One region of the Virgibacillus sp. GM2-2 genome, then DNA from elsewhere that is predicted to be linked to it. Evidence: a T-box and tRNA genes for the amino acid it is inferred to sense, from the RefSeq annotation. Region 1 holds a T-box; the other holds one or more tRNA genes.

Region 1 (9,686 bases):
TAATCCTGTTGTGGAGAGATGAAGGATACGGCTTAATCGAATGGCATCAATTGAAAGCATTTAAACGTGCTTCCCATATCAAATTTGGAAATCCTGATTTTATTCAACTTGCCAAGTCGTATGGTTTTGAAGCATTAAAAGTTGATAAAACAGAGAAACTTAAAGATACATTACAGAAAGCTATTAACTTAAATAAACCAGTACTAATCGATTGCCCTGTCGATTATGACGAGAACATGAAGCTCACAGAAAAACTTGATAATATCACATGCTAAAAGGAGGTAGAAGCCATGATAATAGGTTCCATAATAGACGGTAAGGAACGAAAAGAAGATTCGCGGGAATCGTTAATGGTAAAAAACCCATACAATCAAGAGAACGTCGCAGAACTAAAATTGGCTACAAAAAAAGATTTAGATGATGCGGTGGATTCAAGTTTTAATGCTTTCCATTCAACAATGAAAACCATGCCAGCACATGAACGAACAGCCATTTTACAAAAGGCAGCAGATCTTTTGGAGGAAAAAAGGGAGGATTTTGCCCAAACAATCTGCCAAGAAGCAGGAAAGCCAATTAAAGGGAGTCGTGGTGAGATTAGACGATCCATCCAGGTACTCCGTTTTGCAGCTGAGCTTGCGAAAAACATCTCAGGTGAGGTTATCCCGATGGATGCGGCAATTGGTGGAGAAAATCGGTTAGGCTTTGTGAAACGAATTCCACTTGGTGTTGTCGGTGCGATTACACCATTCAACTTTCCATTAAATTTGGCACTGCACAAGCTTGCACCAGCCATTGCAGCCGGAAACACGATTGTTTTTAAACCGGCGGAAAATACACCAGTCACAGGCTACAAACTCGTGCAATTATTTCACGAGGCAGGCATGCCAAAAGGTGCGTTGAATTTACTTATCGGTACAGGGGAGGATGTTGGATCCCCACTTGTAACCCATGAGAAAGTCCACAAAATAAGTTTTACCGGAAGCTTAAAGGTCGGGGAAAGCATCGCGAAAAATGCTGGTTTTAAAAAAGTAACACTTGAACTTGGTTCCAATTCCCCAAACATTTTATTTAACGATGCGGATATCGACTATGCTGCAAAAGCTTTGGTCAAAGGTGCTTTCGCTTTTTCTGGTCAGGTATGTATCTCAGCACAACGTGTATACGTTCAAAAGGATATTTACGATTCATTCCTAGAAAAATACGTTAAAAATACAGAAGCATTAAAGCTAGGTGATCCGGCTGATGAAGCGACTGATATTGGCCCAATGATTGATGAAGAGGCAGCCAAACGGTCAAAAGAGTGGATTGATGATGCAGCAAATAATGGAGCAAAAATCGAAACCGGTGGAGAACGAAATGGTACCATGCTATCTCCAACGATTTTGACTGATGTTGATGCTAACATGAAAGTTATTGCACAAGAAGTTTTTGCACCAATTGTTTCAGTCATTCCATTTGAAACGGAAGAAGAGGTTGTGGGTTATTCGAATGATTCCATTTATGGTCTCCAAGCAGGAGTCTTCACAAAAGATATTAATCGAGCATTACGCGTGGCTGATAAACTCGAGATGGGCGGAGTTTGGATTAACGAAATATCCACGTATAGACAGGATAATCACCCATACGGCGGTGTGAAACAGAGCGGAATGGGTAAAGAAGGTGTCAAATACGCTATCGAGGATATGACCGAAATGAAATTTATTGGTGTGAGGTTAGAGGAACAGGAAGGATAATAGGAAAGCTATCGCGTAATTGGTTGTTACGTGATAGCTTTTTGAAAAAATTTCAGCCCCTAAGTATGCCTCTAGACAAATGCGAGCTTAAACCAATCTCTCGTTCACTCCACTCCCACAATTTTCTTGCTAACTCCATATCTTTTGCTTTGGAGGATAGATGAGCAACCTTCTTTTTGTAGAAATATTCGCCACTAATATGCTCGACTTCAGGACTAGTTGCTAAGTAAAGAGCAGTTTCTGCCCCTTGTTTTGGAGTTTGGAAAAATGGTCTTAGCGCAGCATGGACACTTTTCCCGAACCCTGTTTTTCTACTTACACCAAGACTTGTACTGACTGCTCCAGGGTGGACAGCGTTTACGGTAACATTTGTTCCCTGTAGACGATCAGCAAGTTCTTTAGTGAACAACACATTCGCATGTTTTGATTGAGCATATCCCTTCCAAACATTAAACCCATTTAAAAGATACGGATCTTGAAAATCGATATGGCCAGCCTTATGAGCACCAGAAGATAATACGACTATTCTACCTTGCTCAGCTGTCTTTAAAGAATCGAGTAATAGATTCGTCAAAAGAAAGTGCCCAAGATGATTTACGCCAATCATGCTTTCGAATCCATCACTTGTTGTTTCTCTTTTTACCGATACGACACCAGCATTCAAAATCAAAACATCTAAGCTGTTATATGTAGCTTTAACGTCTGCTACAAAGGAACGGATGCTTTCTAAAGAACCAAGATCACAAAGCATTAAATCAATTAATTCAGAACCACTTTCTTGTTTAGCTTGCTTCAATGCTTGGTTTCCTCGCTCAGCACTTCGACAAGCCATGATTACCTGATAGCCTTGGATAGCTAATTCAATGGTTGTTGCCAGTCCCATACCGGAATTCGCACCAGTTACTAGTGCAACATTACTTTGCATGCGATCGCCCCATTTTCTTATAGTTTTATTTACTCTATCAAACTAAGGAGACACATTCAACGAATTTAAAAAGGATACCAAACATGAAGGTATTGACTTTAACAAGGTCGTTGCATATAATAACATCTAATATTTATTAACAGTTATAACAGTGATGAAGAGACGAGTAGTTAAGTGTAGTTATTTTCAGAGAGCCCCTGTAGCTGAAATGGGGTAATAATGAACTTGATGAAAAAAGACTTGGAACTTCGCATCGATTTAAGATAATTCTTAATGATAATGCGACGGGCTCTCCCGTTAACGAGATAGGGTATAACCAATTTTTATTGACGTACCCGAAGAGGTTGATATGGTAACGTATCAATAAACTAAGGTGGTACCACGAAAGTTAACAACTCTCGTCCTTAAGATGATAAATCTTGGGGGTGGGAGTTTTTTGTTGCTTAATAATAGATGTCTCAGAAATGAATTCTAGAAAAGGAGTGAAAAGATGAATAATGAGCAAACAATGCGTAGAAAAGAAAAGTTAGATGGTATAACGGCACGTGGAATTTTCGCTTATCCAGATAAGTTTTCAACAAATTATGAATTGAATGAAGCGGCGCTGTTAGAGGATGGTGTTACAAGTGTTCGCGTGGCTGGAAGAATAACGGGAATTAGAAGGTTTAGTAAGCTAAGTTTTATAACTATTTCAACGATCAATGAAAGCTTACAACTCTTATTGAAAAAAGGGGAGATTGATGAACAGTCTTTTACTAATTTCCATGAATTAATCGACATTGGTGATTTTATTGGCGTGGAAGGTCACATGTACAGTACAAAAACCAATGAAAAAACGCTTCGGATTCAAGATTACCAATTTCTCGGTAAAGCGTTGCGTCCGCTTCCTGAAAAATGGCATGGGTTAACAGATATTGAAACACGCTATAGAAAACGTTATTTAGATTTTATCATGACGGAAGAAACGAAAAATCGTATTATAGCCAGAACAAAGATGGTTCGCTCCATTCGCAAGTTTCTTGAAGAGCAACGATTCTTAGAAGTAGATACACCGATTTTACAACAAACTTCATCTGGTGCACTTGCTAAGCCATTTAAGACGCATCATAATGCTTTAGATTCTGATTTTTATTTGAGAATTGCTCCAGAAACCTATTTAAAACGATTAATTGTTGGTGGATTTACAAAGGTATTCGAGTTTGCTAAATGCTTTCGGAATGAAGGGATCAGTCCTCAGCATCTTCAAGAATTTACAATGGTCGAGGGATATGCTGCTTACTGGAACTTTAAGGACACTATGAAATTAATGCGTGAGATGGTGCTATATGTTCTTAACGAGATCTTTGGTGAAACTACGATAAAAATCAATGATGAAACAATTGATTTTTCGTTAGAATGGGATATTGTTTCGTTTAGGGATTTAATTTTAAAGGATACAGGTATTGACATTGATCATTTTCCAGACGTGAACGATTTGTATGAGGAGACCAAACGAAAAAATATTGAACTTGAACATACGGATATCCAGACTCTTGGAAGGGGAAATCTTATTGATCTTCTGTACAAAAAAATGTGTAGACCTTATTTAGTAAAACCGACTTTTTTAGTCGAGCATCCAATTGATTTGTCACCTCTAGCAAGAGCAAATGATGACCATCCAAATTTGACAGATCGCTTTCAATTGATAATAAATGGTGCAGAGGTAATAAACGCCTATTCTGAATTAGTCGATCCGCTTGAGCAAAGAAGAAGGTTGGAGAATCAGGCGTTACTCAGAAATAACGGAGATGTAGAAGCAATGGAAATGGATGAAGATTATTTAATCGCTATGGAATATGGAATGCCGCCGATTTCAGGGTGGGGATTTGGAATTGAACGGTTGCTGATGGTACTGACAGATAGCGATACTATCAAAGATTGTGTCTTTTTTCCACTGACGAAGAAAGGTTAATTTTATTAGTGGCGAACAAAGGTCAATTTTAGCTCCGGAAATACACGTAGGGCTCCTTGAAAAAGATAAAAACTACTTCTTGCGCGCGATGCTTTTTCAAGGAAGCTTCTAGGAGCTCCAGATAAACAAAGTACGACGATGTTCACTAGAAGCCCTAAGCGCGAAGAAAATTTCCGGAGCGTTTTTTCACACCATTCTTAAATACTAATATCCGACTCTCATTTTCCATCTCTTATGATTAACTTCTTTAAAACTGCATAAACAGGCAAGAAGACTACCAAGAAAATGCTGAAATCAGCCAATAGCAATAGTAAATCAAATTTATCTGCAAACCAATTATAATCAAGACCGATAAGGGAATGTATCCAATCAGAGACAATTTCAGATATAAAGATGCTAATAAAAATTATGATGAGTTCCTTCAAAGACCATCACCACCTTGTAAAAGCTAGCTTCTACTATTCGTCATTACAATTTTATCAGAAAATTCACTGTTTGGAAATATATTTATTTGTAATTATAAAACAAAATAACCGTAACTAAAGAAATAAAAATTATTCTGAGAAATAGTTAGACTTTTCAACAATTATTCCCATATTTCTACTAATTATCTGATAGAATATAAGTACACAAATAGCGAATGAATACACCAGTCAACAACCCACCACTTATCAACCTTTCGGTCTGATTGAAGTGGGGGCTTGAAAAAGCCTTTGTTGTCTAGCCTAAGTCTTGATTGACTACGTTGGTTTGGTTATCACACCCTCGGATGATACCCTAGTCCGTTGCTCTGTGCAGGCGCTGTAACAGTTCTGATTGGGTAGGAACGGTCAACCTGAATTTGGCGGATTACCGCAAAGTCTTACCAACATTGGCGAAGGGTAACCACTCCCAGAGAGGAGGAACACGATGGTAGTGTTCGTTATTAACAAGCATGGACAACCTTTGATGCCATGCAAACCAAGAAAAGCAAGATTGCTGCTCCAAGATAAGAAAGCAAAAATTGTTTCCCGTGATCCATTTCAGATTCAATTATTGTATGAAACAAACAGCTATACCCAAAAGGTGAAAATCGGCGTGGACTTGGGGGCAAAACATGTTGGTATTGCCATTACAAGTGAAAATAAGCTGCTTGCCAAAGGGGAAATAGAACTTCGCCAGGATGTCAAAAACAATTTGGATACAAGAAAAACCTACAGGCGTTCCAGAAGAAACCGAAAAACACGTTATCGCAAGCCCAAATTTCGAAATCGGAGGCGACCAGAAGGATGGCTGCCGCCAAGTATCCAGAGTCGCATCGATAACACCTTCTTTTGGATTGATAACTATTGTGCACGTGTACCAGACCCTGCGTTAAGCCTGGAAGTGGGCAAATTTAACGTGCAAAAAATGATCGACCCGGATATACAAGGTGTAGCCTACCAGCAAGGCCAAACGTATGGTTACCATGATGTCCGTTACTTTGTATTGGCAAGGGATCAGTATACATGCCAGGTATGCAAAAAAAAGAACAAAATGTTGAACACCCATCACGTTATATACCGTTCACATGGCGGTTCCAACCGGGCAGACAATCTCATTTCCGTTTGCACAGATTGCCATACCCATGACAATCATCAAAAGGGTAAGATTCTTTGGAATTGGATGGTAGAAGGAAAGAAGCTGTCCCGATATAAAGAAGGACCATTTATGAATACGTTTCGCAGGCGGGTGTTTGCCAAATACCCCGACGCAAAAATAACGTATGGATCTGTAACTACACCAAGACGAAAAGAGTTGGGATTGGAAAAGACCCATGCGAATGATGCAGTGGCTATTAGTGGTATTTCTATCATCAAAGAGGATGTTCAAACTGTTTTCCAAATCAAGCAGTTCCGCAAAAAGAAACGGTCATTGCATGAAGCAACTGCGAGAAAAGGACGGAAAACGAAAAATGTTACCAGCAAGCGAAATGAGAAGAACAAGAAATCGTTGGGTGGTTTCTATCTGAATGATAAAGTAAGATTAGATGGAAAAACAGGCTATATTACGGGCTTTACAGGAACAAGTGGGGCTTATGTCAAAACGATTGACGGTGATTATATTACCGTACCAAATAAAACCTATAAACAAGTAAGCCTTAGGAAGCTAACACAAATCAGCCATCATAACAATTGGCAATTGGCATACAAAGCATTTGGCTAACGCCAACCGAAATTCATCTCCCACCTACTCTTTGGGCTGTCGCCCTTCGCATTCCTTGAGGTGGGAGACTTCTTTCGGAGTGCTGTTAAAGCAATAACAATGATACAGGGGGTTTTAGCATGAATGAACAATTTAGTAAACCTAAAGGGTTTGGGGAGATACTCGATCATACCTTTCGAGTAGTTAAAAATCATTTTTCGGATATTTTTCTAATTTTACTTCTTCTCTTAGGGCCGATTTATGTATTACAGGCATTAATTGAATTGCTAGCCGGAATGAGCTTTATCGGTGGAATGGGCTCAGGTGATAATTTCTTAGAACAATTACAAACTACGTACACACAAACCGAGCCTAGCGTTAATGTAGGGGCGGATATCGGATATTTTTTACTTGGCATACCGCACATTGTATTATTAGCAGTTGCCCAGGTGGCAATTTTATATCTGGTGAACCATATTCGAAAGGGAGAATCGTATACGGTTGGCTCTCTAATTAAACAAGCCTTTTCTAAATTTTGGCCGATTACTGGAAGCACATTGTTAATGGCGGTAATCACGTTTGGATTAATTGTAGTACCAATTATTTTTGTGACGTTTATAGGGATAGCAGGAGCAGTGGTAGACCCATTTGGCGGTTTTCTATTTGCTGTGCTTATATTACTAGGTGTCGGATTAGGTGTTGCACTGTTAGTGATCCGATGGAGTTTTTATTTAGGGTTAATCGCGTTTAACGAACCGGCTCCAGCCCTATCACCAAGCTGGAGTCTTACACATGGTCGGACGTGGAAACTATTAGGACTTTATTTAATCTTTGGTATTATTACTGGTATTATTTCCTTGGCAATAGAACTTCCAGTAGTTGCACTGCTAGGTAATGGTATTTTATATGGGATTATTATCAATCTAATTTCGGTTGTAACAACAGTCATTTTCTCAACTGGATACGCGATTATGTTCTTCGATTTGCGATTACGTGTTAACGCCGACGATTTAAAGGAAATGATTGAAGATTACAATGAGCCAAAGGAATAAATAGGAGAATACCTTCTAAAGAATAGATGGGGGAAAACATGTACGATAAGAACCAAGCCAAAGAAGAGCTGAAAGATATTTTGAATCAAAAAGAATATCAAATCTATTATGAAGACAACCGAAATTTTCTAGAAATCTGGTGGGATAACGTAAAAAGCTGGGTAGGAGATTTCCTTAAGAACCTATTTGACTCAATTGAACCTTCAGGCAGTGGATTTGGAGGAATTGTTCTATTAATCGGTATTGTTGCGGCAGTCGTATTACTTGTTTTTTTAGTTGGACGTAACTACCATCGCAAGCGAAAATTTCGTGATACCAAACCGCTTCAATCTACAAGTGAGGTTAATTGGTCGTATCATAACCATTTGTCAGAGGCGCAAAAACAAGAGAGTAAGAACCAATATTCCATTGCTTCGCGTCATCTTTTTTTAGCATTATTACTCTATTTTGATGATAAAGAGTGGCTAGAAGCAAGGTTGTGGAAAACGAACTGGGAATATTATGAGGAACTTCGAAAAGATAGCAAAAATAGAGCTGATCAATTTTTTAACCTAGCACAAGTTTTTGATGAAATTGCTTATGGTGAGCGAGACATAACACAAGATGCATTTTTAGAATACAAAGATAAAATCATGAACAGTTTAGAAAATAACCTTCAGTTGGGTGGAAAGGTGGAGTGAGCAAGTAGTGCAGAAATCAAAAACAAATAAACGAACATGGCTGTGGCTTGTATGTATTCTTGTACTGTTTATTAGCATTAGCTATTTCGTCTCTTCACCTGATCCAAAGAATTATCCAGGCTATGTTTCCAACTCGCCTTCCCCTACAGGTGTAAAAGGTTTTTATACATATTTAGATGGTGCAAAAAGATGGTCACATCGACCTGAGCTTTTACCAGACGAAAACGAGAAAAATATATTGGTGATGGTGGAGCCTTCCTTTATACCAAATTCAAGTGAAATGGAAGCTTATACAGAATTTATGGAATCAGGGAATACCATTCTTTTGTTGCAGTCTAATCCGAGTGGGATGTTTGGTGTGCAAACAACCTACATAGAAGATGAGGCATCAGGAAAGCTGTTTAATCAGAAAGACAAAAAGTATATGGCCGAAATATTGTCTCCAGCTAGGCTGAAAACGAATGAACAAGATGAAGTGTTACTTTACGATGATCTCGGAACAATTGCTTTCAAACGTTCATTTGGGGACGGGCATTTAATTGTAGTGAATTCGCCGGAGTGGATAACAAATGGGGCAATTCTCGAAAAAGACCATTTATCGTTAATTTTATTGTTAATGGAAGAAGGAAGCAGGCCAGGTACGACTATATTGTTTGATGAATATAGTCATGGTGCAGAAAACGCTGCGAGTCTTTTCGCCGTCTATCCTAAATGGATGGTAGTTATCGCGTTTCAAGCCATTCTTTTTACCATCCTCTGGTTATGGTATCGTGGAAAACGCTTTGGACCGATTATGATTGCTAGAGAAGAAACAGTACGATTTAGTGATGAACGAATCAAAGCTTTAGCTGCATGGAATCTTCGCGGCCGAAATTATAGCGATTCTATTGAAATTCAAGCGAGTTATTTAAAGCAACGGTTACAGGAGAAATTCGGATTTCCCTATCAGAAAGATTGGCATGACATAATGGGTCAATTGGAAAAGAAACTACCAAACTCAGACATTAAAACCTTCGTCACAGAACTTACAGTATTATTGAATAAAGAAAAAATAACGAAACAAGAATACCTATTAGGATCGAAAAAAATAGATAGAATACGGAAAGAGGTGGATGGGGATGAGGAACGAGCTAACATCCTTACTGACAAAGTATGAAAAGACGATAATTGGCCAACGTACAA
Region 2 (9,686 bases), on a different contig from region 1:
GTGTTTTTTTTTATTGCTTTTTTAATTATGTTTTTTTTAATCTGGAGTGACTGCAACAAGTTGATTTTCACGGTGGACAGTCGCTTTCGCTATTCAAGGCACAAGTGCTTTATCTACTAAAATTCACGTTTTTGTAGAGTGTTCTATGCAATGTTCAGGATTCCAGAGGTGCGTAATATAAGCAAATTTGGGATAAGCGGACACCAGATCCCTTATTCGTGCAAAATTGGGGCAAATGCATCTGTTCGCGGACTCAGGATCCGTTATGCAGCAAAAAGAAGTGATTTCATCGCCATTTTACTTAAATAAGGTATCCTGTGTCCTATTAACCCATAAAACATGTGCGGAAAGTATAAATAGCGCCCTCTGTGTCCGCTACTGAGCAGTCTCCAGTTCGCCTTTTTGGTTACAAGTGTATACATTTTTGTGCGAATCAAAATTTTTTAAAAAACACGCTTTAAATTCTCGTGAGAATTTTTTCCAATCTTTGTTATAATTGAGAAGGAATATGAAAAATAGAGGGGGATATGAAGATGACAAGTGAAATACCGATGTTAGTAATTGTTGCAATTGTAGTTACTATTTTTGAGATATTATTAACTATCTTTCTTATTAAGAAAAAGGTTTTTAAACCATCTATTGCACTCTATACATCAGTACCTGCAGTTGTAATAATATGGTTTGTAGCGTTAACGAATACATAGAAAAAAGCAATTCATTGGCATAGAACAATGAATTGCTTTTTTATTAATGATCGAATAAATTCATGCTAAGGTATCGTTCTCCAGTATCTGGTGCTACACAAAGAACTTTTTTTTCTTTACCAAGTTTCTGGGCGATGTCTAAGGCGGTGAAAATCGCTGCTGCACCGGATAGTCCTACGAATAGACCTTCTTCCCTAGGTATGCGTTTAAACATCTCAATTGCGTCTTCGTCTGCAATTTGTTGTATTTCATCAAAGATATCGGTATTAAGTATTTCTGGAATAAAACCAGGACTAGTACCAACTAATTTGTGTTTCCCAGGTTTGCCCCCGGACAGGACAGGAGATCCTTTTGGTTCAGCAACTGCAATATAAAGATTTGGGATTTTTTCCTTTAATGTTTCACCAACTCCAGTAATTGTGCCGCCAGTGCCGGCGGTTGCAATAAATGCATCCAGTTTGCCTTCCATTTGTTCATAAATTTCTAACGCGGTTGTTGTTCTGTGAATATCGGGATTTGCTGGATTCTCAAACTGCTGAGGAATGAAGCTCCCTGGTATCTTTTGTTTTAATTCTTTTGCTTTTTTAATTGCTCCAGGCATTTTTTCTTCGCTTGGAGTAAGAACAATTTCTGCACCGTAGGCTTTCAATAAAGAAATGCGCTCTTTGGTACTTGTATCTGGCATTACTAGTATTGCTCGGTAGCCCTTTGCAGCTGCATTCATAGCAAGACCGATACCGGTATTCCCGCTTGTTGGTTCAATGATCGTATCTCCAGGTTTGATAATCCCTTGTTCTTCAGCCTTCTTTATCATATTAAAAGCAGCACGATCTTTTACACTTCTAGTAGGATTTTGCAACTCTAATTTAACGTAGACATCTGCAGATTCAGTGGGTACAAGTTTATTTAGCTTTACAATGGGTGTTTCACCGATTAACTCTGTTATATTATTAACAACTTTCATAAGAACCACCTTCGTAAAAAGTACTTTTTTCTTTCATTAATAGTATCAATCTGTATATAATAAATTCAATTGTTAAGACTAAAAAGCATGTGTTAATAGCAAAAGAGAAATAAATGCTAAAAAAAAGTAGAAAAAAGTAGAATTCCTCTTTACAAAGAGAGAGAATCTGTATATAATAAAATTCGTTGGTTTTTGACATTACATATCAAAAAGTTAACTCTAGGCCCGTTGGTCAAGCGGTTAAGACACCGCCCTTTCACGGCGGTAACACGGGTTCGAATCCCGTACGGGTCACCATTATCTGGAGGATTAGCTCAGCTGGGAGAGCACCTGCCTTACAAGCAGGGGGTCGCAGGTTCGAGCCCTGCATCCTCCACCATTTAGCCGGCCTAGCTCAACTGGTAGAGCAACTGACTTGTAATCAGTAGGTTGGGGGTTCAAGTCCTCTGGCCGGCACCATTTTTTTATGTATAACTTTTACGTTTTTGGAAATTATATGGAGGGGTAGCGAAGTGGCTAAACGCGGCGGACTGTAAATCCGCTCCCTCAGGGTTCGGCAGTTCGAATCTGCCCCCCTCCACCACTTTATTTTTTTGATGGGCTATAGCCAAGCGGTAAGGCAGCGGGTTTTGATCCCGTCATTCCCAGGTTCGAATCCTGGTAGCCCAGCCATTTATAATTTTTACCCTGTGTATCAAACTTACCACGATATGACGTGGTTTTTGTATTTTAGGCCCTTTTTTGGCAGGTAAGAAAGTATAAATCCTTTCTTATTGCATAAGTGCAAATAAGACAAGTATTCTAAAAGAAAAATCAGAAATAAACGAGCCATTAGCTCAGTCGGTAGAGCATCTGACTTTTAATCAGAGGGTCGAAGGTTCGAATCCTTCATGGCTCACCATTTACATCAAAAAGAACACTGGCATTGAGATATAATACATAGTATAATTGTAATGAACAAGGTCGTTTGTAGTAAACAACCTTGTTTATTTGCATTTTGCGCTATTTTTTTACATAATAGATAGAGGAAAATTATTATCATAACAATAAAATTAAGCTAAATAATTATTATATATTTTGATACCCAAAAGGATGATTTGTATGAGTACTTCTAGAATTCCTGGTTTTTATAATATGAGTGTAGAAGAGCGAAGAAAATTACTTGCTGAGCAAGCAGACTTGACCGAAGCGGAATCGGAACATCTTTCTTCTACAAATCCTTTAACCTTGGATACGGCTAATAATATGATAGAAAATGTGATTGGCACATATCAGTTGCCATTAGGGTTAGGATTGAACTTTCTTATTAACGGGAAAGACTATGTAGTGCCAATGGCTATTGAAGAACCATCTGTAGTAGCGTCCGCTAGTTATATTGCTAAGATTGTTCGTAATGCTGGCGGTTTTACAACGGAATCTTCTGGTAGAGTAATGATTGGCCAAATTCAGGTTGTAGGATGCCCTGATTTTAATTTTGCTAAAGAAGCACTTTTGAAGGAAAAAGAAATGCTTCTTGAGGGTGCAAACGCTGCATACCCGAGCATCGTTTCAAGAGGTGGCGGTGCACAGGATCTAGAAGTACGTATGTTGAACGACGAATCAGGCTCTAAATATGGCCAAATGCTCGTATTGCATTTGTATATAGATACGTGTGATGCAATGGGTGCAAACATTATTAATACGATGGTGGAAGCACTTGCTCCGGTAGTAGAGGATTTAACAAAAGGGAAAGTTTATTTACGAATTCTTTCTAACCTTGCTGATAGATGTGTTGCTCGTGCTAAATGTGTTATACCACCGAATTTATTGGAGACCGGGGACTTCTCGGGAGAAGAGGTTCGGGATGGAGTAGTACATGCCTATGAATTTGCGGCATCAGACCCTTACCGTGCAGTAACACACAATAAAGGTATTATGAATGGTATTGATCCGATTGTTATTGCCACCGGAAATGATTGGCGCGCGGTGGAAGCTGGTGCACATGCGTATGCAGCACGCTTTGGAAAATATAGTTCGATGACAGAATGGTATGTAGATGATAAGGGTAACCTTGTAGGTGAACTAGAATTACCAATGTCTGTTGGAACTGTTGGAGGATCTATTCGGGTTCACCCAATATCACAAATTGCGCATAAGATATTAGGAATAGAGTCTGCAGAAGAGTTGGCACAGGTAATTGTATCTGTGGGTCTAGCGCAAAATTTAGGAGCTTTAAAGGCTTTGGTGACGGATGGTATTCAGAAGGGTCATATGGCTTTACATTCTCGCTCTGTTGCGATGGCAGCAGGGGCTAAAGGAGAGCTGATTGATATCATTGCTGAACAATTGATTAATGAAAAAGATATCCGTGTAGGGAAAGCTAAAGAATTGGTGGAAAAGAGTAAAAAATGAGTGTAGAGAAAGCAACAACTTCAGAACAAACAGCTATTGGGATAGCTCATAGTAAACTAATTTTAATTGGCGAGCATGCGGTTGTACACGGACAACCAGCAATAGCTATTCCTTTTCCATTGGTAGGAATAGAAGCATTGGTAGATAATGTTCCAGGTGCAGTGAAAATTGACAGTACATTTTACCATGGTCCAATTAACAAGGCACCAGATGCTTTAGACGGATTGGTAAACTGTATTACAGCCACACTCGATCATCTGGAAATACCACACCGCGATTTATTGATACGAATTAAATCGTCAATTCCACCCGGAAAAGGGTTAGGTTCTAGTGCGTCAGTTGCAATAGCCGTTATACGGTCCATATTTGCGTACGCAGATGAGGAACTCACAGAGGAAACGTTATTAATGCTCGCAAATATTTCGGAAACATTTGCACACGGTTCTCCTAGTGGAATAGATACACTTACGATAACCTCAGAATCACCAGTTTGGTATGAAAAAGATCGACCTTTTCATTTTATTAAGCCGAAAACAGACTTTCATTTCATTGTGGCTGATTCAGGAAGAAAAGGTGATACGAGGTTAGCGGTAGAATCAGTAGCAGATCTACTTAAGTCTGCACCGAAGAAAATTCAAGCTAGTCTTGACCGAATTGGCGAAATAACGCATCAAGCTAGAAGAGCGTTAGAGAAGGCCAGCAAACAAATTTTAGGTAAAACATTAAATGAAGCACAAAAAGAATTAGAAGCTCTTGGAGTGAGTGATGCGGGACTTAATCGGCTTATTTATGTTGCGCGTCAGGAAGGTGCTCTTGGTGCAAAGTTAACTGGTGGCGGTAACGGAGGTTGCATTATAGCTTTAGCCCGTAATGAGGCACACTCGAAGCATTTATGTGAAAAGCTAAAAAGCTTTGGTGCTCATGCTGTCTGGCCATTTGTTTTACGAAAGCACAATTAGGAACTGAAGGTAGAAATGGGGATTATGGATGAAAGCAACGGCAAAGGCACATACCAACATTGCCTTAATTAAATATTGGGGAAAGCGCGATGAGTCGTTGATTTTACCAATGAATAATAGCCTTTCGTTAACGTTAGATGCGTTTTATACAGAAACAACAGTTACATTTAAAACGGATCTTACGGAGGATGTATTTTACCTTGATAATGAATTAATTCAGGGTGATCAATATATAAAAGTTACAAAATACCTTGATTTGATACGAGATTTTGCTGGAAAACAGAACCTTTATGCTGAAGTAAGGTCTACGAATGCAGTGCCAACTGCGGCAGGTTTTGCTTCATCGGCTTCAGGGTTTGCTGCACTTGCAGCAGCAGCAACGCGTGCACTGGGATTAGAGGTTGATGATGCAACTCTGTCTCGATTAACACGTCGCGGTTCTGGATCAGCATGTCGTTCCATCTACGGTGGTTTTGTTGAATGGGAACAGGGCAAACTCGAAGACGGGTCTGATTCCTATGCTGTGCCAGTTGCACCACAAAATCATTGGGATGTGCGTGTTGCAGCGGTGGTTTTATCTTCAAAAATGAAAAAGGTTTCCAGTCGTGTTGGTATGCGCCGAACGGTAGAAACTTCTCCATTCTATCCGGGCTGGGTTGATGCGATTCCAACTGATCTGGCAACTATTAAAGAAGCAATCCAGGAACGTGATTTTGATAAATTGGGTTCTGTTGCTGAAGCAAATTGTCAAAAAATGCATGCCACAACACTTGGTGCAAATCCACCATTTACGTATTGGCATGATACGACGATGACGGTTATGCAAACCGTTCAAGCTTTACGTGAAAAAGGCATACCAGCATATTTTACAATCGATGCTGGTCCCAATGTAAAAGTTTTATACCAGCCTGAAAACGAGGTAGTAATTGAACAAACGCTCCGTGAAATACCTGGTGTTACGAAAGTCATTTTAAGTCGATCAGGTCAAGGAGTCACCTATAGCTAGGGGATGAAAATAGTGACAAACGAGTCAATGACAATCAAGGTCCCAGGTAAATTAATGATAGCAGGCGAGTATGCAATATTAGAAGCCCATCAACGATCAATAGTAACGGCTGTTGATCGTTTTGTTTATACTACGATATGTAGTGCTAGTGAGAATCGGGTTTCTCTTCCGAAGTTAGGACTTGAAAATATACCATGGGAAGTCAATAGTGAAAAAATACATATTAAAACGAAGGATTCGCGGGTAAATTTTGTTGAAAATGCGATGGATATCGTGTGTCGCTACATTATGGAACAAGGGAATTCACTGGAGGCATTCGATTTAACAATTAATAGTGAGCTAGATGATGAATCGGGTATTAAATATGGATTGGGTTCGAGTGCCGCGGTTGTTACTGCAGTTGTAAAGGCGGTTTTGAAATACCACAAGATACCTTGTCCTTCAGAAATACTATTTAAACTTGCTGCAATTGCACATGTGGAGACTCAAGGAAGCGGATCGGGTGCAGATGTTGCTGCCTCTTCGTATGGGGGAATGGTTGCTTATACGTCTTTTCAGGCGGATTGGTTAAAAGATGCGTATCGTGCATCATCCACAATAGTTGATTTGGTAAATCAAAATTGGCCATATCTATCTGTAGAAGCAATTTCATTACCAGATAATGTTCAAATGTTGATTGGATGGACAGGCAGCCCGGCTTCGACGAAGGACTTTATAAAAAAAATTAACAAACTTAAGATCTCCTCACCAGAATTGTATGAGCAGTTTATTGTACAATCATCAAATGCTGTTGGATTGATTATGACAGGTGTAGAAACGAACAACAGTCTACTAGTGCTCGAAGGAATTACAGCTAATAGAAAGGCGCTAGCGGAGTTAGGCACCCATGCGGATGCGCCAATTGAAACAACATTGTTGAAACAATTAGCCGACATTGCTGAAAAACATGGTGGTGCTGGGAAACCATCTGGTGCTGGCGGTGGAGATTGTGGTATTGCGTTTTTTGATGGCGAGGAAGCGGCTGAACGTGTAAAAAGGGATTGGTTGAAAAACGGTATTAAGCCACTTTCACTTAATATATTTATTACTTTATAAAAAACAAGTATTACTTCGTTCAAGGGAGATAATACTTGTTTTTTTAATTTAATGAAAATTTCGCGAAACTTTATTACAACTTAATCGTAAATATAATAACTAAAACGAGGGGGACACTTTATGAATTGGTACAAATTGTTAGTGATTGGATTTGTTTTTATTGTAGTATTGGTTGGTTGCTCACAGAAAGAGACCAAAGAAGATCTAGGATTGGTAACACTAGAGGAATTTAATCAGTTGGATAATAGTATGACTTTTGATGATGTCATTGAACTTCTAGGGCCACCAGATTCTTATGGAGGAGAATCGCAATCTGGAAAGGAAGTAGAGTATGTAGAAGATGCCACTTATATATGGGATGGAGTTGTGCCAGAATCTTTTATTGTATTAAAATTTAAGAATAAGATGCTTCAAACAAAAAATAAAATGGGGTTCGAATAATAGAGTACATATTTTGAAAGAATCCGGATCTTTCGGATAGGAGCAGTTGGAAGCTTTCTTAGGAAAAATACGGAAATGCACATTGAATTAATTTGAAAAGAGTAGTAATATTAAAAAAATAATCAATTTATAGGAATATTTGATTAGTAATGGACGACAAAAAAAGAGAGTCCAGGTGTTAATTGGGGGTCACGCTATGCTTATGCGAGTGGTAAAGATGTTTGCATTTTATTTGATTGGAATAGTAGGTATTTTAAGTATTTGTATTACGCCGTTAATTCTTTACAGTGAGATATGGAATCCGTTTCGAATAGTAGAGATGGTTTATCGGTTTATCGAACAACTCTTTAAACCTGAAACATGGATGTATTCTTTACCGTGGACAGTAAATGTAGAAAAGGTACCGCTATTGGAGGTTCTTTGGGATCCATACGTATATTCCATGCAAATTTTAATTGCTGCTGTCCTTCTAGGATTATCTTTAGCATTTATTTTGGCGATCACGGCTAATTTTTTTCCGAATTACATCTTAAAGCCTGTTAAACGTGTACTAGACTTCTTAGAATCAGTCCCCGATGTTGTTATCGCAATTGCCTTACAAATGATCTCCGTATATGTATACAAAACGTTTGCCGTTGATATTTTTCGTGTGGCGACATTGGGCGATGAACGCGCCTATTTAGCTCCCATTATTACGCTTTCCATATTGCCAATGGTCGCGATGTTCAAGATTTTATTGCTTATGATCGAAGAAGAGCTACTAAAAGATTACGTATCTTTTTTGAAAAGCAAAGGCATTAAAAAAATACGAATTATCACGAGACATGTACTGAAAAATATCATGCCAAGTTCATTTCATCATATGAAAATCATTATTTGGGCGACATTATCAAGCCAATTTGTTATTGAACGTTTATACAATATAAATGGATTTACTTCCTTCTTGGTCGCAAATCTTGTCCCACTAAATAGTGCAATTTCACTGTTTATGATTTTCACACCATTTTATTTCTTTTTCCAAATTATTGACCTCTGGATAAATCCTGATGAGTTACATACATACACCATAGAGAAAAAACAACGATGGTGGAAAAAGCTACGCCTTGTTGAAGTAAGAGGTTGGATTAACCGCAAAGTAAGAAACATTCTCTTTTGGTTTAAGCAATTAAATATAAGAAAAATGCGGTTCTGGCGTCCGCTTATGGCGTTCAGCATCGCGGTGCTCAATCATTTAAAAAACTGGAAATTTGTTGTGGGAAGTTTATTTTTTGTTATTGTCATTAGTTACAGTTTGTACTATTCCATTACAACAGATAGTCATATTGAGCAGGTGAAATTTTTATTTGCAGATGATGGCACTTTAATTAGTGCTCCACCACATAAACCTACGGAGCCGTTCCTACTTGGATCCGATCGTCATGGCTACAGTTTATTGGATCAACTGGTAGTTGGTGCTAAGTACACGTTGATCGTGGGGCTAGCCATTGCTTTGTTGCGAGTCCTAGGTGGTTTGGTTTTTGGAGTTTTTTACGCATTTAAACTAAAGTCAAGAACACAGCAGTGGATTGGCAAAATGGTAGATTCTATTCATTTTGTTCCATTAAGCGTAATTGCATATATTTTATTAAGCATGATTGTTTTTGGGTCAAGATCTGAATTTGCTACTACTGTAACGGAGCGGATTATAGTTGAGGGCGTGATTTTAACCGTACTGGTTCTCCCACTTACAACTGTATTAATCGGTAAAGATATAAACCGAGTACTACAAAATGAATTTATATTGAGTGCAAAAGTGCTTGGTGGTAGTAGGTTCCATATATTTTGGCGTCACGTTGTACCCCACATTGGACCAAGAATGACTGTTTTGTTTGGCCAACAGTTTATTCAGGTATTGTTAATATTCATCCACCTTGGTGTTTATAACCTGTTTCTAGGAGGTACAATTGTTGAAACCGGATTCTTGGCAGGTCCACCACGATCGATTACATATGATTGGTCTAGCTTAATCGCAATGAACAGGTATGCCTTTAAAGGTGAGGGCCAATATCATTTACTTGGTTGGGTACTAATCGCATTTATGCTCTCCATTTTTGCAATGCAGCTTATCATTCAAGGTGTAAAAGAAG

The links. The T-box of region 1 lies ahead of lysS (lysine--tRNA ligase). A T-box ahead of a tRNA ligase gene usually reads a tRNA of that ligase, here a tRNA-Lys.
Region 2: it has a tRNA-Lys gene. The T-box ahead of lysS (lysine--tRNA ligase) is inferred to sense a tRNA for this amino acid. The anticodon was not compared.

The regions. Positions count from the first base shown of each region.
Region 1 is NZ_JBUZWC010000006.1:27,117-36,802, forward strand. Features, by position in the region: gene ACY9Z2_RS08950 (acetolactate synthase large subunit) at 1-275, shown strand, start outside; gene ACY9Z2_RS08955 (aldehyde dehydrogenase family protein) at 291-1,733, shown strand; gene ACY9Z2_RS08960 (SDR family oxidoreductase) at 1,786-2,658, opposite strand; T-box leader at 2,804-3,067, shown strand; gene lysS (lysine--tRNA ligase) at 3,149-4,609, shown strand; gene iscB (RNA-guided endonuclease IscB) at 5,519-6,793, shown strand; gene ACY9Z2_RS08975 (hypothetical protein) at 6,913-7,824, shown strand; gene ACY9Z2_RS08980 (DUF4129 domain-containing protein) at 7,863-8,504, shown strand; gene ACY9Z2_RS08985 (DUF4350 domain-containing protein) at 8,512-9,660, shown strand; gene ACY9Z2_RS08990 (AAA family ATPase) at 9,623-9,686, shown strand, end outside.
Region 2 is NZ_JBUZWC010000011.1:169-9,854, forward strand. Features, by position in the region: gene ACY9Z2_RS12995 (hypothetical protein) at 534-704, shown strand; gene cysK (cysteine synthase A) at 748-1,668, opposite strand; tRNA gene ACY9Z2_RS13005 (tRNA-Glu) at 1,891-1,965, shown strand; tRNA gene ACY9Z2_RS13010 (tRNA-Val) at 1,972-2,047, shown strand; tRNA gene ACY9Z2_RS13015 (tRNA-Thr) at 2,052-2,127, shown strand; tRNA gene ACY9Z2_RS13020 (tRNA-Tyr) at 2,167-2,251, shown strand; tRNA gene ACY9Z2_RS13025 (tRNA-Gln) at 2,266-2,340, shown strand; tRNA gene ACY9Z2_RS13030 (tRNA-Lys) at 2,494-2,569, shown strand; gene ACY9Z2_RS13035 (hydroxymethylglutaryl-CoA reductase, degradative) at 2,770-4,059, shown strand; gene mvk (mevalonate kinase) at 4,056-5,018, shown strand; gene mvaD (diphosphomevalonate decarboxylase) at 5,047-6,024, shown strand; gene ACY9Z2_RS13050 (phosphomevalonate kinase) at 6,028-7,119, shown strand; gene ACY9Z2_RS13055 (hypothetical protein) at 7,240-7,560, shown strand; gene ACY9Z2_RS13060 (ABC transporter permease subunit) at 7,757-9,686, shown strand, end outside.